Regions from separate parts of the Colwellia sp. KU-HH00111 genome, predicted to be linked through region 2. Evidence: predicted binding sites of a transcription regulator. Region 2 holds the regulator's gene; each other region holds the start of a gene.
What was found. Region 2 encodes FNR, which switches genes on or off when oxygen is low (the NO sensors DNR and NnrR bind a similar motif). Its sites were predicted from a motif close to TTGATCTAGATCAA; they were not measured.
Positions count from the first base shown of each region.

Region 1 (10,207 bases), on a different contig from region 2:
GCTCGTTCAAACGGTATTAGTGTTGAACAGGCCGAGCGATTAATCACACCTAAAGGTGAGTGGTTACTCTATAAAGCAACTGTGGCAGGTAAGAAAATAAGCGAACTGGTACCCGCCATGGTCTCAAATGCTTTAACCAAACTACCAATTGCTAAACCAATGCGATGGGGTGCTGAGCGCACGCAATTTATTCGCCCAGTACACACATTAACTATGATGTATGGTGAGCAAGTAATAGCAGGTTCGGCATTAGGTGTTGATTCTAGTAACCAAGTTCAAGGGCATAGGTTCCATCACCAGGGTTTAATTACCCTCAACCATGCCAATGACTACCAGGCCGCATTAGCGAAAGCATTTGTAGAGGTAGATTATCAAGCGCGCCAAGATAAGATTGTTGCACAAATTAAGCAAGTATCGACAGAAATGGATACGGTGCCATTAATTGATGCTGATTTGCTAGAAGAAGTGACCTCTTTAGTTGAGTGGCCGGTAACACTCGTTGGTACTTTTGATGCTGAATTCCTAAATGTACCGGCAGAGCCGTTGATTTATTCAATGAAAGATCACCAAAAATATTTCCCTGTCACTACTAAAGCTGGTGAACTGGTGAATAAGTTTATTTTTGTCAGTAATATTGAGTCTAAAGATCCAGAAAAAGTTATTTTTGGTAATGAGAAGGTCATTCGCCCACGATTAGCTGATGCTGAGTTTTTCTTTAAAACTGATCAGAAGCAAACGCTAGAATCGCGCTTATCGACTCTAGCAAACGTGCTGTTTCAAAAACAACTGGGTACGTTAAAAGAGAAATCTGAACGTATTGCCCAGTTAAGTAAGGTTATTGCCGGACAATTAGGTGAAAATACTGATGATGCTTACCGTGCGGGTTTATTAAGTAAAACCGATCTCATGTCAGACATGGTGTTAGAATTTCCACAGGTGCAAGGCACCATGGGCAAGTACTATGCTACCAATGACGGTGAAAGCCCAGCAATAGCACAAGCATTAGAAGATCAATATCGACCAAGATATGCCGGTGATAGTTTACCTGAAGCTAATATTGGTTGTGCGGTTGCTATTAGTGATAAAATTGACACCTTAGTGGGTATCTTTGGTATAAATCAGCCGCCTAAGGGCGATAAAGACCCGTTTGCACTGCGAAGAGCAGCTATTGGTGTCATACGTATTATCATCGAAAAACAGCTTGATTTAGACCTTGCTACGCTTATTAGCGAAAGTATTGCCTTATTTGGAGGCGTAGATGGTGACAAGTTAACGAATGCTAATACCGCTGAAAATGTACTTGATTTTGTTATGGGTCGTTTCCGCGCCTTTTATCAAGAGCAGGGTATTGCAGTAGATGTTATTCAAGCGGTACTAGCTAAAAAACCAAGTGCGCCATTAGATTTTGATAAACGCATTAAAGCGGTGAGTTATTTTGGCCAATTGCCTGAAGCAGAGACCTTAGCTGCAGCCAATAAGCGCGTAGGTAATATTTTAGCTAAATTTGACGGGCAACTGTATGACCAGTTTAAAGTCGAACTTGCATCTGAACAAGCAGAAAAAGAACTAGCAACAGTGTTTACTGTGGTTAAATCTAAGGTAACACCGCTAATGGTAGTAAAAGATTATCAAGCGGCGTTAACAGAGCTTGCGCAATTAAAAGCACCCATAGATACATTTTTTGATAATGTTATGGTAATGAGTGATGATGAAGCAGTAAAAATAAATCGCTTAACTTTACTCAATGAAATACGCAATAGCTTCTTTGCGATTGCCGATATTTCACAATTATAAAAAATGACAAAGATAAGGTAAACGATAAAGGGCATCAAAAGATGCCCTTTTTATTAGGCAAAAATCAAATAGAATAAATGTCTTTAAAAAACCTGTTCTTTCTAGGTAAGTAATAATTATCATAATCAAAAGAGAAGGCAATAGCGGTTGCTTTACCTTTTAGTTCATGGCGAGGTACAAAGCCATAAACACGTGAGTCAGCGCTATTACGGCGATTATCACCAAGAACAAGGTAGTGGTTGTCTGGCACAGTTATGGGTCCAAAACTACTCAGCACATTACTACTAGTATTATCGATACGAACGGTATGGCTAATAGTATCAACTTGCTCGGTAGCAAATAACTCCTCAGCATTACTTTTGGCTACCTGATAGCGAAGCGCTTTACCATTGATGTAAAGTTTGTCTTTGCGCATGGTAATCACATCCCCGGGTAAGCCAATCATACGTTTAATTAAACGATTGTCAGCGGCATCGGATTCAAATACTACAATTTCTCCTCGCTGTGGCTCAGCTGTAGTCAATAGCGAATATTGACTAAAGGGTAGCTTGAGATCATAGGCCATTTTATTGACGATAACACGATCACCAATTTGAATAGTTGGCTGCATAGAGGCAGTCGGAACGGTATACCAATCGGCAACGGCGCTGCGAAAAACAGACATTAGTAGGATGAAAATAATGAATAATTTATTGTTGTGCCAAAATTTGTTGATAAGACGCATAAATACCTTTCCTTAATGTGAAATACCCATTTTTAGAGTGAAGATAACAGCAGAAGTTCCAGCGCTACATATTAAGTTACAACTAATAATTTCAAAACTGAAAAACAAGATACATGAGCCTTGAGCTAGATCAATTACACGAGAAAATATCGGAGTAAAGTAAAGATGAATAGAGGATATATATAAAGACAGAAACGGCACCTAGGAGAAAAAATTATGACCTTACAAAAACATGATCTTCATCACGAATTTCCAGAGTTTGACAAAGAAATTCACCACTTAAAAATGAATGATAACCATTTTGCACGATTGTTTAATGACTATCATGAAGTGAACCAAGAAGTTCACCGTATTGAGCAAGGGGTGGAAAATACCAGCGATGAATACATTGAACAAAGAAAAAAACAACGTTTAAAATTAAAAGATGAGCTTTTTGTTATGTTGAAGAAAGTAGATTTACCTGCATAAACGATAGCCATGTCAATATAGTAAGAAGAGCTAATGTGTAAAATTAGTTCTTCTTAATCACATATAAAAAAGGTTTAGTCTCAACTTGTTGAGCAAGTAATTGATGCTCCATAAATCGGCAAAAGCTTGGTATGTCACGGGTAGTTGAGGGATCGTCACATTTTACTAAAATAGTATCACCTACCGAGATTTTTCTAATGTGTAAGCGAACCATCATTACTGGCTCTGGGCAACGCAAGCCTATAGCATCAAGGGTATGATCAGTTTGATTAAAAATATTACTTGGCATAATTAATTATAAGTTAGCGTAAATTAATGGGCGAATTTATTTGATAACAACCATTATACGTTATTTTTATTTAGGCTGTCTTGCTCTATACTTAAGTGGTTCACCTATGTTTTGAGGAAAGCCTAATCAATGCTAACTAGTTTAGTGTCAAAAGTATTACTAACACTGACCCTGGTTAGTTTTAGTACCAACCTATATGCGAGTAAACCACTCAAGTTATCGGTAGATAAAACCCAACAGAAGAATTTTATTAAGGCAGAGAGGTTAGCGTTAAAAAGCCATTCTGCACAATATCAAATATTGTATAATCAACTGCATTATTACCCATTACAGCCTTACTTAGATCAGAAACGACTGATGCATACTATGCGTTTGTCAGATGCAGAGGAAATAACACAATTTTTAAAAAAATATCAAGGCTCCCCATTGGATTGGCCATTGAGAAAAAAATGGCTGAATTATCTAGCCCAAAAAAAACAAACTGTATTGTTTCTAGAAGCTTATCAGCCGACGGCTAATGCAAAGTTAGTTTGCCATAAGTTACGCTTTGATTTGTTATCAGGCATGCCAGAAAGTGTTGTTTTACCAGAGGTAACAAAACTATGGACGGTTGGGAAGTCACAAGATAAAACCTGTGATCCTCTCTTTGAACGTTGGCAAAAAGCGGGCTACCGAACAAATGATATCGTATGGCAACGGGTTGGGTTAGCGGCTGATGGTGGTAAACACACATTGATTCCATATTTAACTAAGCTCCTACCGCCTGAACAGCGTTACTTAGCGAAGTTGTGGCATAAGGTGCGCCGTGATCCAGCAAAAGTGAGTAAGTTAAAATATTTCCCTAATAAGTCGATAAGAGAAACAGAAATACTAACCTATGGTTTAAAAAGACTAATATGGCGTTACCCAGATACAGCGATTCGAAGTTACATTAATGCCAAGAAAAAATTTAGTTTTACCACAGAGCAACAACGGCAAATTACTGAAAAATTTGCTTTAGCACTTTCATCAAAAAATCATCATGCAGCGCAATTATGGCTGGATAAGCTTGATATTCACTCATTAAGCAAAAGCATGTTACAAAAACGGTTGTCACAAGCTTTACAGCAACAAGATTGGCAGCGGTTAATTGTGGAAATAAAACAATTGCCAACCACTTACAAAGAAGAATTAAAGTGGAAGTATTGGTATGCCCGGGCATTAATAGCAACGGGAGCTAAAGAACGAGGGAATTACTTGCTACAGCAACTGGCTAATGAGCGTCATTATTATGGTTTTTTAGCTGCCAGTTATCTGCGTGCGCCTGCTAATTTAAAACATAAACCACTAACGTTTACTTTGGCAGAAAAACAAAAGGTATTGAGCTTACCCGCAGCCAAAAGAGCTTTTGAATTCTATGCATTAGGGCGATATTTAGCAGCACGGTCTGAGTGGAATTATTTAATGACTCAACTCTCGCACCGTGAAAAACTCATTGTGGCGAAAGTGGCAAATGAAAATCAATGGTTTGATAGAACAATCTTCACTTTGGCAAAGGCGGGCTATTTAGATGATGTTGACTTGCGCTTTCCAAAGGCATTTGATGATGAAATTAACCGTTATGCTAGTAAACAAAAAATAGCACCATCATGGGCTTTTGCTATTGCTAGAAGAGAAAGCTCATTTATGACAGATGCTCATTCACCTGTTGGAGCCAGAGGGTTAATGCAGCTAATGCCTAAAACAGCAAAAAACTTGAAGCGAGGAAAGTTTAAAAGTAGGTCACTACTCAATGCTGACCATAATATTCAACTGGGCACCAAATATCTAAAAATTTTATTAGATAAGAATAATGGTAACCAAGTATTAGCTACAGCCTCTTATAATGCGGGGCCGTATCGGGTTAAACGTTGGCTAAAGAACAGCAAAGCATTGCCTGCTGATATTTGGATTGAAACCATACCATTTAAAGAAACCAGAAACTATGTGAAAAGTGTTTTAGCTTATCAAGAAATATATCAGCATCAACCGGGGAAGGTGAGTGAGCTGTTTGATAAAGTGATCAATATGAGTATAGGTGGATAGCCATGTTATTTGTAAATAAAGCTGCACAACAGACTGAAGACTATAGCTTAGCGCTCTGGTGTGGTCGGAAAGGGCCTGTGTTATGATAGGGAAAAATTTAACGGAGGGTTATAATGAGTAATTTAATCAATAAGCTAAAAGAAGAATATCCAGCACATATCGACTGCTTGCAAAAGCGAACTAAAGCAGCATTGTCCCGTGAAAATATCGAAGGGGTGGTTATTCATTCAGGGCAAGAGATTAAAGCTTTTCTTGACGATAACACCTATCCATTTAGAGTTAACCCTCATTTTAAACACTGGTTACCTTTGATCGCTTCGCCTAATTGCTGGCTTATCGTTAATGGCGAAGATAAACCAACGTTAATCTATTATCAACCGGTTGATTTTTGGCATAAAATAACCCCTTTAGATGAAAGTTACTGGGGGGAGTTTTTTACCATTAAAATATTAAAGCAAGCCAGTGATGTTGATAAACTACTGCCTTATGATAAAACAGGTCTTGCTTATATTGGCAGTCATATTGAAGTAGCTACTGCATTAGGCTTTGAGGTTATTAACCCTGAACCGTTACTGAATTATTTTCATTATCATCGTGCTTATAAAACAGCGTATGAACAGAGTTGTTTACGCCAATCCAATACGTTAGCAGTAAAGGCCCATCAAGCGGCAAAAGCGGCTTTTTATATGGGGAACTCAGAGTATGATATTCAAAATGCTTATTTAAATGCTATTGGTTATACCAACAATGAAACACCTTATGCCAATATTGTCGCGCTAAATAAGCATTGTTCTATTTTGCATTATATGGCGTTTGAAACAATTGCGCCGCAAGCACACAGTTCTTTTCTAATTGATGCCGGCGCTAATTTTAATGGCTATGCTGCCGATATCACTCGTACTTACTCATTTAAGCAAGATAGATTCGCTGAATTAATTGCTCGTATGAATCAATTAATGTTAAGCGCTGTTGATGCGTTAAAACCCGGTACAAGCTATAGCGATGTTCATATTGCCACCTATAAAGAAATAGCCAAAGTGTTGGCCGAGTTTGATTTTATCAAGGTTAGTGCTGATACTGCTGTCGAGTCAGGTATTGTTAGTGCCTTTTTTCCTCATGGTCTAGGGCATCATTTAGGGCTGCAAGTCCATGATGTTGGGGGTTTTATGGCTGATGAGCGAGGAACGCATATTAATGCACCAGAGCAGCACCCATTTTTACGTACTTCGAGAGTGATAGAGGCAGGGCAAGCGTTTACTGTTGAGCCGGGTCTGTATTTTATAGACTCACTATTACAAGGCGTTAAAGATTCAAGTCATAGCGATCAAGTTAATTGGAATAATGTTGACAAGATGCGGGCATTTGGCGGTATACGTATAGAGGATAATATTATTGTGCATCAGTCGCATAATGAAAATATGACGCGAGATTCCGGTTTAGATTAAACATATCAATGACAAAATCCTATAAAATTGCGATTAACGAGGTTGAGCATGAAACGGTGGTTAATCGCAGTCGCTTTATTTGCTATTTAAGCCCATGTAAAAGTATTGAAGAAGCAAAAAACGAAGTAAAAAAACATCAGCTAGCACACCCACAAGCAAGCCATCACTGTTATGCATTTTTAACTAAGGCTGCAGATGATAGCTTAGGCTATGGTTATTCTGATGATGGCGAACCAAGTGGCACCGCAGGTAAACCTATGTTAGCTGTGTTACAAGGAGGGGGCATTGGTGAAGTTTGCGCTGTGGTTGTTAGATATTTTGGTGGAACCAAACTCGGAACCGGAGGGTTACAGCGGGCTTATGGGGATAGTGTTCGCCAGGCATTAGTGTTTTTACAGTCGAAAACAAAAATAGCTATGGCGGCGAAAACCGTAGCATGTCAATATAACCAAGTTAATGATGTAATGCATATAATTAGCCAAGCCCAAGGGCAGGTATTAGAGCAAACATATCAACAACAAGTACAATTTAGTTTGCTGATACCACTAACTAAATTAGGCGAGGTTGAATACCAATTAAAGACAATATCGGCAGGCAAGTTAACATTGGAGCCTGTTGATTAAGTCGATATTTGAACGCACACTCGAACAGAGAAAATAAATGATACCATCAACCTTCTAACAACTAAAAATAACCTTAATGCAATATAGAAATATTATTAGAATCTTAGGTTTGTTAGTGGCCCTTCTTAGTGTCACTATGCTACCGCCTGCCATTGTTTCTATGATTTACCGTGATGGAGGAGGGGTTCCTTTTTTACTTGGTTTCTTGTGGTGTCTGTGTACTGGCTTTTTAGCTTGGTACCCAAATCGAGCAGAAAAAACGGATCTAAGAGCCCGCGAGGGTTTTTTAATTGTTGTGCTATTTTGGGTAGTGCTCGCTAGCTTCTCTGCTATTCCATTGATTTTATTAGAAGAACCTTCATTATCGATAACCGATGCATTTTTTGAGTCCTTTTCTGGTTTAACCACCACAGGTGCAACAATCTTAAAGCATATTGAGGGCTTACCCCATGCAATGTTGTGGTACCGTCAACAATTACAGTGGTTGGGAGGTATGGGGATTATCGTTCTCGCCGTAGCGGTATTACCCATGTTGGGTATTGGTGGTATGCAGTTATATCGGGCGGAAACACCGGGCCCAGTTAAAGATTCAAAAATGACACCACGCATTGCCGATACAGCAAAGCATTTATGGTATATTTATCTATCACTCACTATTGCTTGTGCAACCGCATATTGGTTAGCGGGTATGACAGGCTTTGATGCTATTTGTCATGCGTTCTCTACCATTGCTATTGGTGGTTTTTCGACTCATGATGCCAGTATGGGCTATTTTAATAGTCCAACGATCAATTTGGTGTGTGTGTTCTTCTTGGTGATTGCAGGTGTTAACTTTGCTTTGCACTATGCGGTAGTACAAAGTAAATCCGTCAGAAATTACTTTTACGATCCAGAGTTTAAAGTGTTTATTGCTATTCAAATCGTTTTAACTTTAATTTGTTTTAGCGTTTTGATGAGCTCTGGTACATATCAAGACGCAGATAAGGCGTTTGATCAGGCACTGTTTCAATCGGTTTCAATTAGTACAACCGCAGGTTTTGCGACAACCTCATTTGCTGATTGGCCAACGCTCCTACCAGTATTGCTTATTTTTTCCAGTTTTATTGGTGGCTGTGCCGGTAGCACTGGTGGTGGTATGAAAGTGGTAAGGGTGTTGTTGCTTTATTTGCAGGGCTTGCGAGAGCTTAATAAATTGGTACACCCTAAAGCCATATTTAGTATAAAAGTGGGTAGAAAGGTGTTACCCGATCGGGTGGTTGAAGCTGTGTGGGGTTTCTTCTCTGCTTATGCTGCGGTATTTGTTGTTTGCATGTTGTTACTGTTAGCAACAGGTATGGATGATATCACCGCCTTTACTGCTGTTGCTGCAGCTATCAACAACTTGGGCCCCGGCTTAGGTGAGGTTGCGGCAAACTTTTCAGATATTGGTGATACCAGTAAATGGGTGTTAATTGTTGCCATGCTATTTGGTCGATTAGAAATTTTTACCTTGTTGGTGCTATTTACTCCAGCCTTTTGGAGAACTTAATTTTAATGCTAAACAGCTGAATATAAGTATTAAAAATATATGGCGCTAACTTGGAATAGACGTTCAACATCACAAATATAGCGCTTATTGACTAAGAACAGAATGACATGATCTTCTTCTATAATAAGGGTATTAGAGTGAGCAATTAATACTTCTGAACCACGAACAATTGCGCCAATGGTGGTACCTGGAGGTAACTTGATGTTTTTAATCTCACGGCCAACAACTTTTGATGACTTATCATCTCCTTTTGCTACTATTTCGATCGCTTCAGCAGCACCACCACGTAAACTATATACATTGTCGATAGCTCCGCGCCTAACATGGGTTAATAGGGCAGAAATGGTTGCTTGTTGAGGTGAAATGGCAATGTCAATTGCTCCGCCATGGACTAACTCAATGTAGGCATCTCGTTGTATAAGTACCATGGTTTTTCGCACGCCTAGCTTTTTCGCTAGTAGTGATGACATGATATTGGCTTCATCATCGTTGGTGACGGCAATAAAAACATCAAATTGTTCAATGTTTTCTTCTGTCAATAATTCTAGATCAGAAGAGTCACCGTTAAACACTAAGGTATTATTTAATTCTGATGTCAGTTGTTCAGCACGCTCAGGTGAGCGCTCTATTAACTTAACCTGGTGATTATTTTCTAATATACGAGCTAAACCTGCTCCTATATTACCGCCTCCAACGATCATAATACGCTTGTAAGCTGGCTCAAGTTTTTGCAGTTCATTCATTACCGCACGGATATGAATGCTGGCGGCAATAAAAAACACTTCATCATCAGCTTCAATAACGGTAGTACCCAAGGGGCGAATAGGTTTGCCATTGCGATAAATAGCAGCCACGCGGGTATCAACATTAGGGATATGATCTCTTAAAGTTGATAATGCATGACCAACTAGTAAGCCACCATAATAGGCTTTAACTGCGACCAAGCTGACGCGACCTTGAGCAAACTCTAATACCTGCAACGCACCAGGGTAGTCAATTAGTCGAGCAATATCTCGGGTTACTAATTCTTCTGGCGCAATAACATGATCAATTGGGATATGATGTTTGTGAAATAATTGTTCTGCATGTTTTAATATTTGATTAGAGCGAATACGGGCAATTTTTTTATGGGTATTGAACAATGACGAAGATATTTGACAAGTGATCATATTGGTTGCGTCATCAGACGTAACAGCTATGACCATGTCAGCATCTTCAGCACCAGCATTTTTTAATACATCCGGATGGCAACCTTGTCCTGTAACAACCTTT
Region 1 is NZ_BAABWO010000002.1:9,759-19,965, reverse strand. Features, by position in the region: gene glyS (glycine--tRNA ligase subunit beta) at 1-1,794, shown strand, start outside; gene lepB (signal peptidase I) at 1,859-2,518, opposite strand; gene ABXG98_RS04375 (HP1242/YdcH family protein) at 2,735-2,986, shown strand; gene tusA (sulfurtransferase TusA) at 3,030-3,275, opposite strand; gene ABXG98_RS04365 (transglycosylase SLT domain-containing protein) at 3,405-5,339, shown strand; gene pepQ (Xaa-Pro dipeptidase) at 5,453-6,784, shown strand; gene ABXG98_RS04355 (YigZ family protein) at 6,793-7,407, shown strand; gene ABXG98_RS04350 (TrkH family potassium uptake protein) at 7,484-8,935, shown strand; gene trkA (Trk system potassium transporter TrkA) at 8,965-10,207, opposite strand, start outside.
Region 1: a site for FNR is predicted at 2,639-2,652, ahead of ABXG98_RS04375 (HP1242/YdcH family protein). Genes of this name have one in related genera too.

Region 2 (10,207 bases):
CAGCAATCTAGCGGTGACGAAACGAGTGAACAAAACGGGGATTATCCATCGATTAAAAAAGCATTTTTTACTGGTTTTTTGATAAATGGTTTAAATGTTAAAGCAACCTTGTTTTTTGTTAGTTTATTTTCAGTTATTATCGCACCAGACACGCCTTTTGCCATAAAGTTGAGTTATGGTTTATATATGACACTAGCGACCGCTGCTTGGTTTGTGTTCCTTTCTTATTTACTCACCCACCCTAAAATTCGCTATTTTTTACAAATTAGAGGTTATCTGCTTGATCGGGGGATGGGTGTTATTTTGTTATTACTTGCAGTGCAGCTTATATTAAGCGATTTAAACACATGATTGCGTTGTAAACATTTCAGATGCAATTCGGGTATAATACCGGTTTTATGTGCTAGGCTCTCGCTAAAGTTTAGAAGGATTATTAGTTTGTCAGAAAAAATAACTATCGTACAGGTAGGCGGTAACATTGAAAGTGCACTTAAGGGTGAATACCAAATCAATGTTAAGGCCATTTTAACTGAATCTTGGCAACAAACGCTAAAGTCTCGCCTTGCAATCAATTTAGGTTTGTTGTTTTCGTTAATACTGGGCATTTTAGTTTCGTTATTGGTCAGTAACTACTTAGGTGGGATTGAGTCGGTATTAGCTGATCCAGAAGCGAGTATGTTACTCAATGTCGTGGTTACCATTGCCGTTTGGCCATTTATTGCTGGTGTTGAAATGATGGGGGTTCTAAATGCTGTGGGCTTGAAAACAGCCCCTAAAATGACCTTTGGGTTCTTAAAGCGAGCAAGTTGGGTGGTGTTATGTGCGCTGTTGACATCCATATTAATTAGTTTAGGTTTTCAACTTTTTATTTTACCCGGCATTTTTCTTGCGGTGACCTTATCTTTGACCATTCCATTGGTGATTGAAAAGAAAATGACGCCAATGAAAGCGATTGTGTTGTCAATACAAACCTTACGTTTTAAATTCTTGTCTCTGTTGGTGTTATATTTTATTTTACTTTTATCATTGCTGGTGTTGATTTTACCGCTAGCATTATTGCTAGAATCAAGCTTTGCACCCTTAGGAATTATGATCTTTTTGTTTGGCTGCTCTTTTCTTGCACCCTTGTTTTACAATGTAAAAGGCATAGTATATCGTGAGATTTTTGGGGTGAGTTTAGCCACTAATGGTGGTGTTGATAACACTTCAAGTGCAACTACTGATAATTCAGTACAAGATAATACTGATTCTGATGATACATTTTCCGCGTAAAATGAATTTACAATCAGTGAAATTAACTCTGATACTTTGCTTTAATCGCAATAGTTTACGTCACATTAACATAAGCCGCTATAGTCAAAGCCTGTATAGCTTGATATGGGATTTTTTATGAAAAGCACACAATTGATCAAGCTGGTTCTTTCGTTAGTTGTCACGTTGGCTATGATAGCGCCATTTACTTTCTTAAAAGAAGACATAGTAGCTACAACCGTTGAATTACCATCAACAACTCCGCTAGAACCATTGGGAAAAGAAATTGCGCTAAAAGTAAAACCACTGGCAACTATGGCACCTAGGACTAAAAGCAAACCAGTAGTTAAAAAACTGCCGGAAAACCCTTTGCATCAAATGACTTTGCCTGATTTTGCTGCCATTTCTGATACCAAGCAAAAAAAGAAGCACTTTTTTAACTATATGAAGCCTGCGGTAAATAAGCAGAATCAGCATCTACTTGCACAACGAGCTAAACTCCTTCAATGGCTAGATAAAATAAATCAAAAGCACACTTTAACTAAGCAAGAGCAACAAGCGTTAGCGCAATTAACGAGCAAGTATAAAGTGAAAAAACACGCTTCAGTCTTAGTACAATTACATGAATTACTGTTACGTGTTGATATTGTGCCTATGCCTTTGGTGTTAGTACAAGCGGCTAACGAGTCAGCGTGGGGCACTTCACGCTTTTCGCGTATAGGTTTAAACTTCTTTGGCATTTGGTGTTATACCCCAGGTTGCGGCATGGTACCAAATGGTCGCACTGAGGGTGATAAACATGAAGTTGCGGCTTTTAAGAGTTTAGACGACGCAGTTGCTCACTACTTATACAATATTAACTCTAATAAAGCCTATCGTGTTTTTCGGACAATCCGCGCTGAATTACGTGAACAGGGACACGAATTAAGCGCTGAAATACTTGCAACAGGTTTGTTACCTTACTCTGAGCGAGGAGCCGATTATGTTATTGAAATCACTAATATGCTAAGACATAACCGGCAATACTTAACAGAGAATAATGATAGACAACCAATAATTGTTGCTGAATAGCTGATTAAACGTTAGTCACATCAATAAAAAGCGATTCATCGATATTGGTTGAGGAAACCGTTTCACCAGAAAACTCATAGGCTGCTCTTTCTTCAGTTCTATCAATTGTTAAGTTGGAAAAATCAAAAAGGTTGGTATCTGCGAGTTGGCTCAGGCTGATGTTTTTAAGTGATTTAAAAATATTTTCCACACGTCCGGGGACTTTCTGCTCCCATTCGCTGAGCATGGCTTTAACATTTTGTCGTTGTAGGTTTTCTTGTGAGCCACATAAGTTACATGGGATAATTGGATATTCTTGAGCGCTGGCAAATTCAATAATATCTTGTTCTCTACAGTAGGCAAGCGGCCTAATGATAATGTTTCTGCCATCATCTGATCTTAGTTTTGGTGGCATCGCTTTAAGCTTCGCACCATAAAACATATTAAGAAACATGGTTTCGACAATGTCATCCATGTGGTGACCAAGTGCTATTTTTGTAGCGCCAATACTCTCGGCAAATGAATACAATGTGCCTCTGCGTAATCTAGAGCAAAGACCACAGGTGGTTTTTCCTTCAGATATTTTTTCTTTTACCACTGAGTAAGTATCTTTGTCGACGATATAATATGGGATACTTAGCGACTCAAGGTAGTGAGGCAGAACCTCTTCTGGAAAACCAGGTTGTTTTTGATCCAAATTTACCGCAATAATTTTGAAATTAATCGGTGCTGCTTTTTGCAATTTTAATAAAATATCCAACATGGTAAATGAATCTTTGCCACCACTGATGGTTACCATTACCACATCTGATTCTTCAATCATATTGTAGTCAAAAATAGCTTTACCTACATTGCGTCTTAGTTTTTTTTCAAGTTTGATTATATCTAGAGATTGATTGGGTATTTCAGTTACTGACATGATTTTTGTTCAACTCAGTGGCGTTTAATTTGCCGCGCATTATAGGGCTTTTGCATTTTTAACGCTATAAGGTTTTTCAGAACAAAAGAAAAACGGTAAGTTTAACTATTAAGCTTACCGTTGTTCGTGATCTCAATATTCGCCGTCGTGCTATTGCAAGGGTGAAGTATAACCGTCGGGTTTAAGGGCAAGTACGTCACAATTGAGTTGATCAATAACATGTTCAGCAGTATTGCCAATGAGAGCCGCTGAAAACCCTGTTCTACCCACTGTACCCAAAATAACAAGCTCTGCATCAATTTTGTTAGCGACTTGCTCTATTACTGTTTCAGGAAGGCCTTCTTCAACATGGGTGTTAGCGACGCTAATATCAAATTGGTTAGCATGTGAAATCATCGCCTGCTCATGATGTTTATGCATAGTGTCATTATATTCGTTAGCGTTAAACTCAGGAATTTCAATGGCAATATTGACTGGGGTGCCAGGAAAAGAATTCACTAAATGCACATTGGCTTGAATAAGCCCAGCTAGCTGTTTGGCCTCTTTAGTTATTTTTATATTTAACGAGTGATGCTCTTCCTCGTCACTGCCAACATTAAGTGCAGCAAGAATATTTCCATTATTTGGCCATTCATGCTCTTTTACTAGTAATACCGGACAAGGACATTTACGTAGGATATGCCAATCTGTGGGAGTAAAAACCACAGATTTTAATTTATCGTGTTGGTGAGTGCCTTTGATGACAAGATCATAATCATCCTTAATTACACGCTCTATAATGGCTTCAAAAGGACGGTTATGCCAAACTACTTGGCAATTAATCTCAATTGTTGGCTTTAACTCATCAATGATGTTTTGTAACCAAAGTTCTTTATCTTTAATGACAGATTGGCGCATAACATCGCGTTCATCACTGGATAAAATAGTGGTCATTTCGTAAGAAAAATCAAAAATACTCAAAAAGGCGCTTACTTTAACTTGTCTGTCAGTAGCTTTGATGCTGGTCGCTAGATCTATTGCTCTTTTTAACGCTTTTTGTTCATCCGTTGTTGGATCGATAACAACCAATATATTTTGATAAGTTTCCATGATAAATCCCATTGTTATTTGTTTATAAAACTATACTCTAGTTAATTTATAGCAAAGGTTGGGAATTAATGCTTGTTTTAAATCAATTTTCTATGGGTTAGGTAGGCTTTAGATACGCTGATATCGAGGTGTATCGATATCAGCTATAAGGAGGAGAATTATAATTCAGCGCAATCAGTTAATTGATCAATATCTAAAATACTGATTAGCTTGCCATCAACGTTAATTAAGCCGTTTTTGTGAAAGCGGTTCAATAATCGGCTGATAGTTTCAACTGTTAGGCCAATATAATTACCAATATCACTGCGTGTCATAGTTAAGCGAAACTCGGCAGGAGAAAGACCGCGGGCGTGATAGCGTTCGCTTAAGCTCACTAAGAAAGTAGCAACTCGTTGCTCAGCATTTTTTCGGTTGAGCAATGTTAGCATTTCTTGATCAGTACGTATTTCATTACTCATTAAACGTAACACCTGCTTTTTAAGTTTTGGCATAGTGTTAGATAAGGTATCTAAATTGTCATAGGGTATTTCACAGACCATTGACGTTTCAAGCGCTTGAGCAAAGCTTTTGTGCTCTGTATCTGCAATGGCATCAAACCCAAGTAAATCACCGGCTAAATGAAAGCCTGTGATTTGTTCTTCACCTTGTTCATTGACCGTAAAGGTTTTAAAAGTACCGGAACGAATGGCAAACAATGCATGCATTTCCTGACCATCAGTAAAAAGTTTATCGCCTTTATGAATAGGGCGCTTCCGATCAATAATATCATCAAGGGTAGTTAGCTCTTGTTCATTTAGCGTAAAAGGTAAGCAAAGCTCACTGATACTACAATTTTGGCAACTAATGTGCTGTGTGCCAGGGCAACTCTTATTAGGCATGCGAGACTCATCTTTTGAAGAAATAGCTGTTGTAACTTTTAAAGTAGTTACTCTTATTTCATGTATTTGACTATGGTATTAAAACATTTGTTGATATGCAACAATAAAACTATAAATACCTAAAGGAATAAGCACTAAAGCCATTGTTTTTCTAAAAGCCGGCTTGACTAGGTTGTTTTTTATGCTATTGAAGCCGATGGATAAGGTTAATAGTGCAGGTAGGGTGCCTAAACCAAAAAAGAGCATAATACCTGCACCTGTGACGATATCAGCGCTAGCTAAAGCCCATGTTAATGTAGAATAGACTAACCCACAGGGTAACCAACCCCATATTGCCCCTAAAGTTAATGCTTTTGTTGGGGAGTCTACAGGTATGGCTTTTGTTGCTAACGGTGAAATTTTTTGCCACAGTTTTTTACCTAGCGCTTCTACATGATTAAGCCACATTAGCCACTGACCTAAATATAAGCCAAGCAATATAAGAAATAAGGCAGAAAACATTCTTAACCCAGCTAATGGTATACCAATATTTTTGGCGGCAATTGAGCCAGTAAAACCAACAATAGCGCCAATAAGGCTATATGAAGCTATACGTCCAAAATTATAGCAAAAAATCAACGCGGTTTTATTAACTTTTTTGGAGCTAATTTTTTGATTGTTTACTGGAATTTGCTGTGGGTCTTTAATCGTTGTAGGTAGGGCAGAAGTTAGCATAGTCGTAATCCCACCACACATAACAATACAATGTCCTGAGCCAACCAGACCAATTAGAAAAGCGGAGAATATATCGATATTCATTTGCTTGGATTTTCATCCTCAGAGTTATGTCTAATCGCTTTATTCGTTGTTTGTTCAGTGTCACCTTGTTCTTTTTCGTCAAATAGAATACTCATCCCTTGCTTTTCTAGATCATCAAACTGCTCAGTTTTCACCGCCCAAAAAAACAGATAGACCCCAAGGGCTGTTAATAACACCGCGATTGGAATTAAAATATAAATAATGCTCATTACTTTGACTCTTACAATAAACCCCAGCAGACGCTGTAAAGGTTAGCGTTACTTTTTCAGTAAGCGCAGTGAATTGGTAATAACTAAAATAGAACTCGCAGACATACCTATAACAGCTAAATATGGGGTAATAAAACCACTCACAGCTAAAGGTAGCACAATAGCATTATAACCGAACGCCCACAGGTAATTTTGAAAAATGATGCGCTTGGTTTTAGCTGCTATGTTCGCTAAGGTAAGTATACTACTCAGTTTATTATTTAATAAAATAACGTCAGCGCCGCTTTTTGCAATATCAGTTCCACAACCCATAGCAATAGAGACGTGGGCAGCACCGAATACTGGCGAGTCATTAACACCGTCGCCAACCATGGCAACGGTGGCCCCTTGTTCACTTTGTTGTTGCTGTAACACGGTCATTTTATCTTTGGCACTTAAATTAGCATAACACTGAGGTATTGATAACTGTTTTGCTAATTTTTCACAGGCATATTGATTATCACCTGAGAGCATTATCGTGCGGTGACTTTTATTTAATTGCTCAAGGAGGGAGTGCCCGTCAGAACGTATTTTATCAACCAGATAAAAGGCTGCTATGATTTTATCTTCGGCCACTAATAAACAAGATGCATTTAGATACTCAGGCTGTTTTACTTGCGCTTTAGCGTTTAATAGCCAACTTGCTTTACCGATTTTATAGCATTGACCATTGACTGTGCCAATAACGCCTCTGCCAGACAAAACTTTTACCGTGTTGATGGGTAAACTAAAATCACGATACTGAGCAAAAGGCTTAGCTAGAGGGTGCTCGGAGTAGGATTCTAATGCGGCGGCGATAGCTAAAACTTGTGCTGTGGAATAACTATTTATATGCTCAGCATGGTTAATTATATCAACTTTGGCGAGGGTAAACTCTCCCGTAGTTAATGTACCTGTCTTATCAAAAGCATAACACTCGATGTTTGGCATTGTTTCCATTACATGTGCCGATTTAATCATAATGCCTTCATTATTTAATCGTGTTGTTGCACACGTTAATGCCGTAGGGGTGGCTAAAGATAGTGCGCAAGGGCAGGTGGCAACTAATACCGATAAGGTTATCCAAAAAGCTTCTTCAGGTAAGTGTTGCTGCCAATAAATAGCAGTGGCTATCGCGGTTACTAAAATTATAGCAACAAAAAATTGCGCAACCGTATCTGAAAACTGGGCTAGTTTAGGTTTATGCGCTTGTGATTGTTCACTTAAGCGGATCAATTGGCTTAAAAATGATTGGTTGCTAGGCTGCGTTACTTGCACGGTTAGATTACCATCACTATTAATAGTGCCAGCGAATACTGTATCATCAGTGGCTTTATTTACCGGAGTTTGCTCGCCAGTGAGCATTGCTTCATTAATTTGGCTACTACCGCTGATAATTAAACCATCAGCTGGTATCACCTCACCTGGCTTAATTAGCACTAAATCACCTGCGACTAATTGTTTGGCTGCAACTAATAGTTCTTTTGATGCTTCGTTGTTGATTTTAGATTGAGTGTCGTTCACTCGTGCTATTTTTGTTGCTGTCATTGGCATCAGTTTCAATAAGTTGGCGGAAACTTGAGCAGCATGAGATCGTGCTCTAAACTCTAAAAACTTGCCAATGAGTAACAGAAAAGTAAACATTGAAACAGACTCAAAATATACTTCACCTTGTGCGGTCACGGTAGCCCATGCGCTTGCACTAAAAGCTAAAATAATAGCGATAGATACCGGAACATCCATAGACAAACGTTTTATTTTTAAGGTGTTGATTGCCCCTACATAAAAGGGGTAAGCGCCGTAAGATACGATAGGAATTGCTAAAATAAAGCTAACCCAGCGCAAGTAGTACTTATTATGCTCTGCCATACCAGAAAATGCGCCAAAATATAAACCAATAGCTATCATCATAATTTGCATCATTAAAATGCCACTGATACCTAATCGTTTAATAAACACCTTTCCCATTACTTTATTTCGCTGTTCTATTTCATTGGCTTTAAAAGGCAGCGCTTGATAGCCAATTTGCTCGATAGCGTTGAGAATGGCACTCAACTTTATGACGTCATCTTGCCATTTTACCGTTGCGCGCTGGGTGGTCGCATTAACACTGATTGAAACAAGCCCGGTTAATTTAGTTAGTTGCATTTCAATTAACCAAGCACAGGCGGCACAGCTGATACCATCAACGGTTAATATTGCTTCTTTAACTCCATGATCTTGGTAAATAAATTCACTTTGAAGCGCAGCTTGGTCAAGTAATTTATTTTTCTTTAGTTGGGTTGTTAACTGCTCAGGAACTAGCTCTAAACCCTTTTGCGCTGGTTCAGTTCTATATAAATAATATTGTGTTAGGTTATTATCAACAATGGTTTGTGCAACTGCTTGACAGCCAATGCAGCACATAGCTTGTTTTTTATGATTGATAGTAACCGTAAGGTTGATGCCTTGAGGTATAGGCTGATCACAATGAAAACAGGTATTCGACATATTACTGTGCTTTTGTTGGATCAGGAATTATGTCGATAAAATCAGATTGAGGTAAGTAAATGGTCTCTTGAATTTTCCAACTATCGGTGGAATTGTTGTCAAAAGGTGTTAACGTTATTTTCCATTTTCCAGTAATAGTTTTATCAAAAACTTGTCTAAAATAACCATTACCATCGGGGGTTAAGGCTAAATAAAAGTCTTTCTCGGCGAGTGTAGGGTGGAAAAAGCTCACATTAAGTAACGGAAATACCTTTTCAATGCCTGTTGGCTTAATGACAAGTTCATTGTTTGAAAACTTTAACGCAAAGCGCATACCTAACTTTTGCGCTTGTTTCACTTTAGCTACTTGTAAATTAATCGCTTTACCTGTTTTATAGTAATCACCGACCACTAGAGTATCTGCATCAGTATTAGCGATAATATAAGTGGTTATTCCTGCCACAACCGCAGTAAAGGGCAGAATAAAAACTAACCAAGCCCAAGGCTCACGATACCAAGATGTTTTCATAAGGTTTAAATCATTATTCGATTGAATCAAATTGACAGATATTATAGCGTTTTTATGTATTTTGAGCTAGTTTTCTTTATGGGTTTTTTATAATAAAAAACCCTAGTTAACAAGGTGTTAGCTAGGGTTGTGTTTCTTCTGTTAAAGAATATCAGATTGATTATCAATAACGAGGTCTTTTAAACTATCAGTCGAGAGAAAGCGAGTAAACATACGCGCTGATGACATGCACTTTCTCTTCACCTAGAATATCTTTCCATGGTGGCATAACGCCAGCACGGCCATTGCGGATAGATGCTTCAATAGCACGCTGTGAACCACCATACAACCAAATATTATCAGACAAATTTGGAGCTCCCATAGGCAAACCAAGCGCTAAGCTCCCTTGACCATCAGGGCCGTGGCAACCGGCACAAAGACCGAATTTGGCTTTTCCTGCTTTGGCAAGCTCGGCATTAACAGAGCGGCCACTTAAGCTAATCACATAGGCTGCAACTTCTTTAACTCCAGCTTCACCGCCCAAGGCACCAGACCAAGCCATCATACCTGCCGCTATACGACCATTCATGATGGTTTCTTTGATCGCTTCAGGTGTGCCACCAAAAAGCCAATCTTTGTCAGCAAGATTTGGGAAACCCGTTGTACCATGAGCATCTGAGCCATGACATTGTGCACAGTTTTGTATAAATAAACGCTGGCCAACTTTAAGGGCTTCTTTTGCTTGTAACAAATCACTTTGTTGAGCGGTTAATTCCCCTTTGGTATCAAAGTCAATTTCAACATTTTTAGCACTTGCTAAATCTTCAATACTACGAGCAGCGTAGGCTTCAAAAATGGGACCGTATCTTTCTTCAGCATGTGCTACTTCACGATCATACTGAACTAACACCCCTGAATCACTGGCCAAATATTGGGCTGTTTTAGCTTTAGACTCAGCAATATTTAGAATGCCTTGATTCGAGCTTTTCCAACCTAATACCCCTGTCCAGTTTCCTAA
Region 2 is NZ_BAABWO010000011.1:46,099-56,305, forward strand. Features, by position in the region: gene ABXG98_RS16985 (LysE family translocator) at 1-351, shown strand, start outside; gene ABXG98_RS16990 (hypothetical protein) at 439-1,272, shown strand; gene ABXG98_RS16995 (glucosaminidase domain-containing protein) at 1,390-2,322, shown strand; gene ttcA (tRNA 2-thiocytidine(32) synthetase TtcA) at 2,327-3,220, opposite strand; gene uspE (universal stress protein UspE) at 3,371-4,309, opposite strand; gene fnr (fumarate/nitrate reduction transcriptional regulator Fnr) at 4,468-5,187, opposite strand; gene ABXG98_RS17015 (sulfite exporter TauE/SafE family protein) at 5,266-5,985, opposite strand; gene ccoS (cbb3-type cytochrome oxidase assembly protein CcoS) at 5,982-6,194, opposite strand; gene ABXG98_RS17025 (heavy metal translocating P-type ATPase) at 6,243-8,702, opposite strand; gene ABXG98_RS17030 (FixH family protein) at 8,704-9,210, opposite strand; gene ccoP (cytochrome-c oxidase, cbb3-type subunit III) at 9,398-10,207, opposite strand, start outside.

Region 3 (10,207 bases), on a different contig from region 2:
TTCAGTGCTTTTACAGATAAATTTATCTAAACGCATGTTTTTCCTTATCAGAACAATTTTCAGACATATACCTAAGCCACCTCAAGGTGCTCGTTTGGGTATATATGAAGCAGATTAACTATTATGCCTCTTATGCCTCAGTCCAAAACCAAAAGCCTTGATCCAATAATTTGATCATAAGATCGAGGAATTGTTCATTGTCACGCCAAGGTGCTAAATCATTCGGCATAATAACAAGCTGATTGCATAATAATTTAACAACTGGAGCTATTTCTTTAGCAAACATCAGCTGTTCGCCATTGATATAGCAAATGCCCTCATCAATCGTATCATCAAAGTAGAATGCTCTTAGCCCACCTAAACGTTTAATGGCATGTATAGCAAGTAACTCACTCACTTCATCTCGCTCAAAAGGTTCATCACTGGGCATTAAATCTAACTCATGCTTAGCACTGGTTAAGAAGTTTCCGACGAAGTGTTTGAAGGTGTTGTCGTCATCAAGTAAGTTTTGCAACTGGGCTTTTATGCTTTGATAGTCTTGATGACTAATTTCACCACTATTAGCGATTGCTTGTCTGTGGGGATCTTCAAGTAACTGTCCGCCTAACTCATTATCAATTAAATGATCCGCAAAACCACTTAACAAACTAATAGCTGAATTAGCCCGAAAACCAACAGAAAAGCTCATAGATGGCTCAAGCGCTACACCTTCATGCGGGAAACCCGGTGGTATATATAAAATATCGCCTGTTTCAAGTTCAGCATCAATAATGGCGTCAAATGGCTCTACATGTAATAAGGCTTCATGGGCAATCAATTCTGCATGCTGCCCTCTATCACCCACGCGCCAATGGCGTTTTCCTGAGCCTTGGCAAATAAACACATCATAATTATCAATATGAGGCCCTACGCCTCCGCCTGGAGTAGCAAAGCTTGTCATTAAATCATCTAAGCGCCAGTGTGGTAAAAATCGAAACGGTTCAATAAGTGCTGCGGCTTCTTCTGAAAAATTATCAAGCGCTTGTATCACCAAAGACCAATCACGTTCACCTAAGTGTTCATAACGTTCAAATGGGCCAAATTCAGCTTGCCATTGACCGTCTTTTTTATAAACCAAGCGCGACTGCACGTTTTCTTCCATGGCAATACCCGCAAACTCATCGGGTTCGATAGGGTCTACAAAGTTTTTAAAACCTTGGCGGATCACTACCGGCTTTTTTTGCCAGTATTTTGTTAAAAACTCATTCTGGCTCATTTGGTTTAAATTTAAGGTATACATAAGGTTCTCTTTTAAGCGCTTAATATTGTTCAGCTGTTACAGGCAGCGTTTAAGCAACTGACATACCAGCAATTTTGTGCCAGAAACCGTTACATTCGTGTTCTTGATCTAACGGGTATTTCACAGGTGACACTAATTGTTGTTTAAATTTGTCAAGTTGACCAAAGGCTTGTTCATTATCACTGCTGATACGAACAATATCGACACCCATCTCTTTTAGCTGATTAACTTCGTTAATGAGATTATACTGGTAAGCGGACATAGTTTGAATGCCATTTAGCACAAAAACTTGTTCGCCTTCACGAGAGTTCATTTTTCGACCTTGTGGATAGTTAATACAGCAATATTGACAATCATCTTTAGGTCTATCCTCAGAGCGCGCAGTAAAGCAACGAGCAGAGTATGCTAATGGTAAATATCCCCATGAAAACACTTCGCATTCAAACTTATCTCGAATATTTTCATCAACAGCTTGAGTCAAAATAGTGTTTAACCAATCACCTGAAAGCTCAACAGGCATTAACCAACGCGTCATTCCTTGCTTAAGGAGCACTTTTATCGTTGATAAGTTATAGCAGTTAATCGCCGGGCCTGCGACAAACGGCATTTTTAAATCGTGCATAATTTGCACAGCACTTAAGTCATTGGCTTCAATGAGTAAGTCACCGTTTTCACACAGTTTTTTCATAGTGATGATTTCAGCTGGCGACTCTAATAAGGTCATGGTTGAAATAACAATTTCTTTATCTGTGTCATTGGCTAATTCACGACCTAACGCTAACCAGTCTTTCGCTTTTAACTCACGGCGCTTAGAACAAACCGTTTCACCCAAATAAATAATATCTGCACTAGACTCTTTTGCTTGATTGTAAAACTGTTCAACGTCATTTTTCGGCCAAAAAAACATATTAGGGCCAAGAGAGAATTTCATAATTTTTCCTAAATCTTTAACTATCAATTATTGTATAGATTGTCAGTTTTAAGTTGTACGGTTACATTGAGTGAAAGAAGCACCTGGTTGACGTTAGTCGTTACTGTGTACATCTGGTATTTCACCATTCACGCCACCGTTTAAGTGTTCACATGCTTTCCCGAAGAGTTAATGAGCACTTCTAATCAATAAACGGGGCAATACAGCACAAAATGCATACCAATTACTGCCACTTTCTGTGATATGCACCTAAGGTTGTTTGCGAGCCTTCCGACAGGTTTGCCAAGGTTTGCATCCAACTACCTTCCACTTGAAAATTGTCTGGTGATTGTTGGTATCTGTCTAATGCCATGCGCCACGTTTTTGCAACTTGTTCAACATAAGCAGGGCTACGTTGACGTCCTTCAATTTTTACTGAAACAATACCCATAGCAATTAAATCAGGAATCAACTCTAGGGTATTTAGGCTGGTAGGCTCCTCTAAGGCATGATAAACATCACCATCAACATCAAAGCGACCTTTACATAAGGTAGGGTAACCCGCATTTTCATCCGGTTGATATCGATCGATTAGCACGTTATTCAAACGTGACTCTAAGCCTTGCTCTGTTTCTTGCCAGCGTACATACTTTGCCGGAGAACACGCACCCATAGTATTAGGTGACTCACCCGTCATATAGGATGATAAATAACAGCGACCTTCAGCCATAATACAAAGGCTACCAAAAGCAAAAACTTCTAATGGTACTGGGCTTGATTTAGCTAATTGCCTTACTTGCTGTACCGATAATACTCGCGGCAACACCACACGATCGACGTCAAAATTATCTTTGAAAAATTTAATGGCCTCAAGGTTAGTGGTAGAAGCCTGCACTGATACATGACGCTCAACATCAGGGTATTTATTAGCCGCATAATCAAGCACCCCTAAATCAGAAATAATTAATGCGTCAGTGCCAATAGCTACGGCATTGTCTACCGCTTTTTGCCAACGTTCTTCGCCGCTGGCATGGGCAAACGTATTAATTGCTACGTGTAATTTCTTTCCCCGTTCGTGGACATAATCGGCCCCCTTCGCTAATTTACCATCATTAAAATTTAGTCCGGCAAAATGGCGGGCATTAGTATCATCTTTTAAGCCGATATACACGGCATCGGCACCATTATCTATAGCGGTTTTCAAGGCGGGTAAATTCCCCGCTGGGCATAATAGCTCCACAAAAAACTCCAAATTGTACGACATAATAAACTTGGCCAATAGTCTAGAGCTTTCTCCGTAAAAGTTTATTGATATGTATTAAAGAAAATTTGATCTAGTTCAGCAAAGTTTTACTATTGGCTGTTAAACTATCGCCTATTCTTATATAGATGGGCCAATATCGTGCTAAATTTACCCTCACTGCCTCGTACTGCTATTAAAATGACGTCAATGGAAAAGCTACCATTACATTGGCGTGCTCGCATGATTGAAACCATGCCAAAAATATTACGCCCCAGTTTGCGTTTATTACCTTTTAAAGCACAAAAAGCAGTGTTACTTCCCGCGTTAACTTCAGTGTTTAGAGAAGCGCTTGAAGACGGTGATTTTGAATTTTTGCAAGACAAATGGCTGAAAATTGCAATTACTGACTTAGGACTAACGTGGTGGTTAAGTTTTGACGAAGACCAGCTGATTATGGCCTCACAAGCAGAAATGGCGACCAACAATCAGCATGAAGATGTTAGTTTTAGTGCCACAGGCGACGATTTAGTATTAATTGCTGGGCGCAAGCAAGACCCAGACACCTTGTTTTTTCAGCGTAGATTGAAAATTGAAGGTGATACCGAGCTTGGTTTAGAAGTGAAAAACTTAATTGATGCTATCGATATAGATCAACTACCAAGCACAGTACACAGCTTAGTAGAATACAGTGCTAACTTTTTACAATCGACCAAAGATGCACTAGCTAACACCGAGTAAGTGCACGTTCTTTCTTGAGGTTCTATTCGTTGAGCTTGGCCGCATATTGTCTTGCTTTTTCAAGATCTTCGGGTGTATCAACCCCTTCAACTGGCACATTTGATTTGGCTACTGCCACATGAATTTGTTCACCTTGATAGAGCACTCTTAATTGCTCAAGTGCTTCAATTTGCTCTACTTGACTCGTTGGCCAATTAACATAGTCCTTAATAAAGCCCGCTCGATAGGCATAAATGCCAACGTGGCGTAAATAAAAATCGCCTATGGTTTCGATGCTATCTTTGCCTAAAAACCTTTCTCTGTCATAAGGAATAGTGGCTCGACTAAAATACAGGGCATAACCGTCTTTATCGGTAATGACTTTCACTGCATTAGGGTTAAATGCTTCTTCAGCTGAGCCAATGTTGATTGCCAGCGTGGACATGCGTGACACTTTATTCACATGAGATGATTGTTGATTGGCTAAATTATCAGCCACTTGGGCAATATTTTCCGGTGGGATAAAAGGCTCATCACCTTGAACATTCACAATAATTTCATTGTCGCTAAATTGATATTGCTCCATCACCTCAGCTAAACGCTCTGTGCCTGATTGGTGATCACTACGTGTTTTGCAGACCTCACCACCAAAACTTTGGACTACTTGTTCAACGTCATCATTATCTGTTGCTACGATAACTTTTCTGGCACCACTTAATTGCGCCTTTTCTACCACCCACTGGATCATGGGTTTGCCACCAATATCAGCCAACACCTTCCCAGGTAACCGAGATGATTGAAACCGAGCAGGAATAACAACAATAAACTCAGCTGAATCTGCTCTAGGGGTATCTGTGGCAACCGTCATAATTAACCTTCCTGTATATTAGATGTTGCAGGGTCATCAACAGAAATATGACGCGCTTCGTTTTCTAACAACACTGGAATATCACTATCAATTGCATAAGCTAAGTTGTCAAACTTACAAATAAGCTCTTGTTGCGCTTTGTTATAATCAAGTTTACCTTTACACACAGGGCACGCTAGTATTTCCATCAGTTTTATATCAAAAGCCATAATTTATTCTCTATCTTTCTTTAGTTAATTTGTCGGGGTAATTCATTGCCCGTTTTTTGTCGGAATAAATTCCGCCCTACCTTGGTGTCTCATTTTGTCGGGATAATTCATTGCCCGTTTTTGTCAGGGTAAATTCCGTCCTACATGGTTTGCTCTTTGTAGGGGGTAATTAATTGCCCGTTTTTGTCGGAATACGCTACATGGATGTAGCTTATTAGAGAATGCAGGACGCACATTCTCCTAAATTCCAACCTACCTTGGTTATTCATTTTGTCGGGATAATTCATTGCCCATTTTTGTCAGGGTAAATTCCGTCCTACATGATTTATTCACTTTGCCAGTGCTTTTAACATTGCCTGTAATGTTTTTGCATCTTGCTTACCAAAATGAGCACTTACGGGTAAATACCACCAGTGTTCGCATGCGAATGCTTGGCATTTTACCGCATCTTTCTCTGTCATTAATAGCGGTAAATCGGTTTTAAATTGATTAAAATCATCAAGAGCGAAATCTTTATGATCAATAAAACCTTGCTGCTGTGACAAAGTAAAACCAAGCGTGTGTAGCGTATCGAAAAACCGCTGCGGATCTCCAATACCAGCAAGCGCATTAACGGTTGGCTGTGCTGTGAGAAAATCAGCGAGTAAAACTCGCTTACCGGTGTGAATCTGAATAACCTCAACGGCTGCTAAAGTCATTAACAAAGCACTTGGGTTTAGCTGATTAAGTTTTTCAGGTTGACCTCCGTTAAAAACAACCAAATCGGCTTGTGGTAATCGCCAAACACCTTCACGTAAAGGACCCGCAGGAAGCAACAAGCCATTACCAAAAAGCCGGTTACCATCAACAACTACTAGCTCAATATCACGATGTAAACGATAATGCTGCAAGCCATCATCGCTAATAATAATATCACAGCCTTGCTTAATTAAGCATTGCGCATTAGCAATACGATCAGCCCCTATCGCAACAGGCACCTGACAGCGTTGATAAATTAATAAAGGCTCATCCCCTGCTTCTAAACTGGTACTGTATTTATCAAGCATATAAGGGTAGCTTTTTGCGTGCGCACCATAACCGCGTGAAATAACCCCGGGGTTAAAGCCGAGAGCTTTACATCGTTGCACTAAATCGACAACTATGGGGGTTTTGCCATTACCACCAATACCTATATTACCTACCACAATAACCGGCTTGGAGACTTGAATCGACTTAAACAAACCTAACTTATATGCAAGCCTGCGCGTTGCACTAAGTAAATAAAACACACCCGACAATGGCAGTAATAAGGGTACTAGCCAATATTTTGCCCGATGTTGTTTAAACCACACTTTTTCAATTAAGCGCACATTGTCTCCATGGCGTTTTTGGTTGCGTATCAGACAACTTAAGACTCAAATTGAAAACTATGTAATTGCGCATACGTGCCTTTTTGCTCAAGCAATGATTGGTGGGTACCTTGTTCAACAATTTTACCTTGATCCATCACGATAATTTTATCCGCACTTTCAATCGTTGATAATCGATGCGCAATTACAATAGAAGTACGATTTTGCTGTAATAATTGCAGGGCATCTTGAATATGGCGTTCAGATTCAGTATCTAACGCACTGGTAGCTTCATCCAAAATAAGAAAAGGGGCATCACACAATAGTGCTCTAGCAATGGCAACCCGCTGTCGTTGGCCGCCAGAAAGCATTGCACCATTTTCACCAATATTAGTATCTAGACCTTCTGGCAAGCTTTGGGCAAATTCCATTACATGGGCATTTTTAGCCGCCTCGATAATTTCATCCATTGTTGCTTCAGGTTTAGAATAGGCAATATTATTCGCTAAGGTATCATTAAACAGCACCACTTGCTGCGACACATAAGCAAACTGCTGACGTAAGTCTTTTAAGTGATACTGTTCAATATTAACATCATCAATTAACACTTCACCTTCACTGGCATCATAAAATCTAAGCAATAAAGCACTTGCGGTTGATTTACCACTGCCAGAGCGCCCAACTAAGGCCAGCGTTTCACCGGGTTTTAACTCAAAAGACACATCATTTAGTACCCAGTTTTGCTCATTGGCACCCTCTGTTGAAATAGGATAATCATAGGCAAAATTTACGCCCTTAAAGGCAATTTTACCACGTGCTTTGCTCAAGTGTTTGCTGCCGGTATCCTTTTCTTTGTCTTGATCTAATACCGCAAAAATACTGACGCAAGCGGCCATTCCCTTTTGGAATTCACTATTGACATTGGTGAGCATTTTTAACGGTCTTAACAACATTGTCATGTAAGTAATCACACTGACAAAGCTGCCAGCTGAAATACTTTCTCTTAGGCTTTCGGTATTAACAGCATAAAATACAAACGCTAACGCAAACGAGGCAATAATTTGAATAACAGGTACACTGCCTGCCTTAGTAGCTACCAACTTCATGCGTTGCTGGCGATTGTGCTTATTGATGGCTTCAAAGCGCGAAAATTCTTTTTCTTGACCACCAAAGGTTAACACCACTTTATGGCCATTAAAGGTTTGCTCTGCCGCAGTAGTTACCTCGCCCATAGCCCCTTGAATACTTTGACTAACTTTACGAAAACGTTTTGAAACTAAATTAACAATAATGGCAATAAATGGCGTGATCAGTACAAAAATCACCGACAACTGCCAGCTGATATAAAACATTAAGCCAACCAAGCCAATCACAAGGGCACCTTGCTGGACAATAACCAAAATTGATTTGCTCACTGAATTAAGTACTTGCTCGGTATCATAGGTGAGTTTAGAAATTAACCCGCCAGTTGATTCTTTATCATGAAATGCCACTGGCATTCCCATAATGTGTTCAAAAAGTCGTTGTTTTATATCGGTAACCACATGGTTACCAACCCAAGCCAAGCAATAATTACCAACAAAATGAAAAATCCCGCGAAATAAAAAGGCCACCACAATAAACAGCGGCGCCCATTGCATAAACGTTGGATTTGCCCCACCTAATCCTTCATCAATTAAAGGTTGCAGCTTAGATAAAAAATAGACATCAATGGCCGCATAGCCCAACATACCAACAATAGCACCAACAAAACCTAATTTATAAGGTTTAGCATAACGCATCAAACGTTTGAAGTTTTGCCAGGTGGTGGCTGTTAAAGATTCGGTCATGAAGAAGTTGACTCATTACATAATGATGTTATTACAATGCCCTGATTTTAACGTGATTTAGCTAAACAACCAACTAAATATCTTTATCAATAAGTATTTGCAAACCAGAATGGCCATAAATCATCATGGTAGCTTTGCAAAGCAAGTCCTTTTTGTGAAAAATTAACAATCAGCTGACCTGATACAGCACTGTTAACTAATTCAACTTGATGTTTTTTATAGCGCTCTACTACCTCGGTAACAGGCATTTGCCAGCGATTTAAAAAACCAGCGCTAACAATGGCAATTTTTGGTTTAATTTGCGCAACAAACGTATCACTGGATGACGTTTTAGAGCCATGGTGTGGCACTAGCAAAATATCAGCGTGTAAATGAGGATAAAGTTGCAGTAGTTTAGCCTCAACTTGCTGTGAAATATCTCCGGTTAATAACACCTGATGCATACCGTCTGAGATTAATATCACACAGGAATCATCATTTTCTTTTGCTACGTTTTTCTCTGGCCACAGCATAGTGAATGTTAGCCCCTGCCACTCAAAGCTTTTTCCTTGCATACAAGCATTCACTGACATCACAGCACTATCATTAACTGATTCATTGTTATAAATAAGGCTGTTGATTGATATTGATTGCTGCAAAATATTTAATCCGCCAGCATGATCATTATCGCTATGACTAATGATCACCTTATCTAGCGTTTCTATGCCTGCATGTTGTAAATAAGGCAACACAACCGCATCTATCATATTAAAGCCACTGGGGTATGCTGCACCAGTATCATATAAAATGGCTTTATTGTGTTTTTGTATCAGTACAGATAAGCCTTGACCAACATCAAATGCAATCAATTGCCAGTTTTTATCACTAGTATTGGCTAGGTTCACCTTATCCGTTTGTTCGCTATAATCCGTTTTTTCGCTATACCCCATGGTCGTCAACAATACTATGGCACTACAACAGAGTGTTATAAGCCTATTATGCTTATAACAAAAGGAGATAATGTGTAATCTGGGTTGAAGAAATAGCCAAACGCCACCGAGCAAACCTGTTATCACTAACAGCTGAATTTGCCCACTTGATAACGCTATAATCGCCCAAGATTGTTCAGACAAAAAAACCAAATAAGACCAAAGCCATTGCAAAGACACTAAGCAAAATTCTACCAGTAGTTGTGATAACGTATCTGATATAGGTAATAACAATACAGACAACAAACATGATGGAATGCTAACAAAACTCATCCACGGCACAGCAATGATATTTGCCAATAAAGCCACCACGGAGATTTGCTGAAAAAATACTGCACTTATCGGTAATAACATCAGTGTTAAGCTTAACTGTATAATCACCAAGCCCTTTAAAAAACGCCAAAATGTAGGCCCACTTGCAAGTACACTTTTAAAGCGCCACAGGGTAACAAAAATAATGATAACCGCATAAACCGATAACCAAAAACTTGCGGTGAATAAACTAAATGGTGTTGTTAACGTTAATACACATAAAGTTAACAACAACCAACGCATCATTGACAATTTTATTGCCATTAATCGCATCGCCGAATACAGGCTTACCATCACCAAAGCACGAATTGTCGGCAGTGAAAAACCCGCCAAATAACCATAACTAACAGCAACCAACAAGCTTAAAGCAATTGCCATATAACGCACATTAAAACGTTGCAGCGCCCCACTCTTAGCAAACATAGACAAAGGCAACAAACGTACAAACAGCATAAATAAAACATAGCTCCCCGTTGCTACAAGACCGATGTGTAAGCCAGAAATGGCAATAAGATGTCCTGTACCTGTGGCTTGTAATACCTGC
Region 3 is NZ_BAABWO010000007.1:181,201-191,407, reverse strand. Features, by position in the region: gene rsuA (16S rRNA pseudouridine(516) synthase RsuA) at 1-36, opposite strand, end outside; gene ABXG98_RS14070 (ribosomal protein uL16 3-hydroxylase) at 131-1,279, opposite strand; gene ABXG98_RS14065 (U32 family peptidase) at 1,329-2,210, opposite strand; gene ubiU (ubiquinone anaerobic biosynthesis protein UbiU) at 2,434-3,429, opposite strand; gene ubiT (ubiquinone anaerobic biosynthesis accessory factor UbiT) at 3,592-4,170, shown strand; gene kdsB (3-deoxy-manno-octulosonate cytidylyltransferase) at 4,193-5,017, opposite strand; gene ABXG98_RS14045 (Trm112 family protein) at 5,020-5,226, opposite strand; gene lpxK (tetraacyldisaccharide 4'-kinase) at 5,556-6,575, opposite strand; gene msbA (lipid A export permease/ATP-binding protein MsbA) at 6,614-8,383, opposite strand; gene ABXG98_RS14030 (DNA internalization-related competence protein ComEC/Rec2) at 8,470-10,207, opposite strand, start outside.
Region 3: a site for FNR is predicted at 3,519-3,532, ahead of ubiT (ubiquinone anaerobic biosynthesis accessory factor UbiT). Genes of this name have one in related genera too.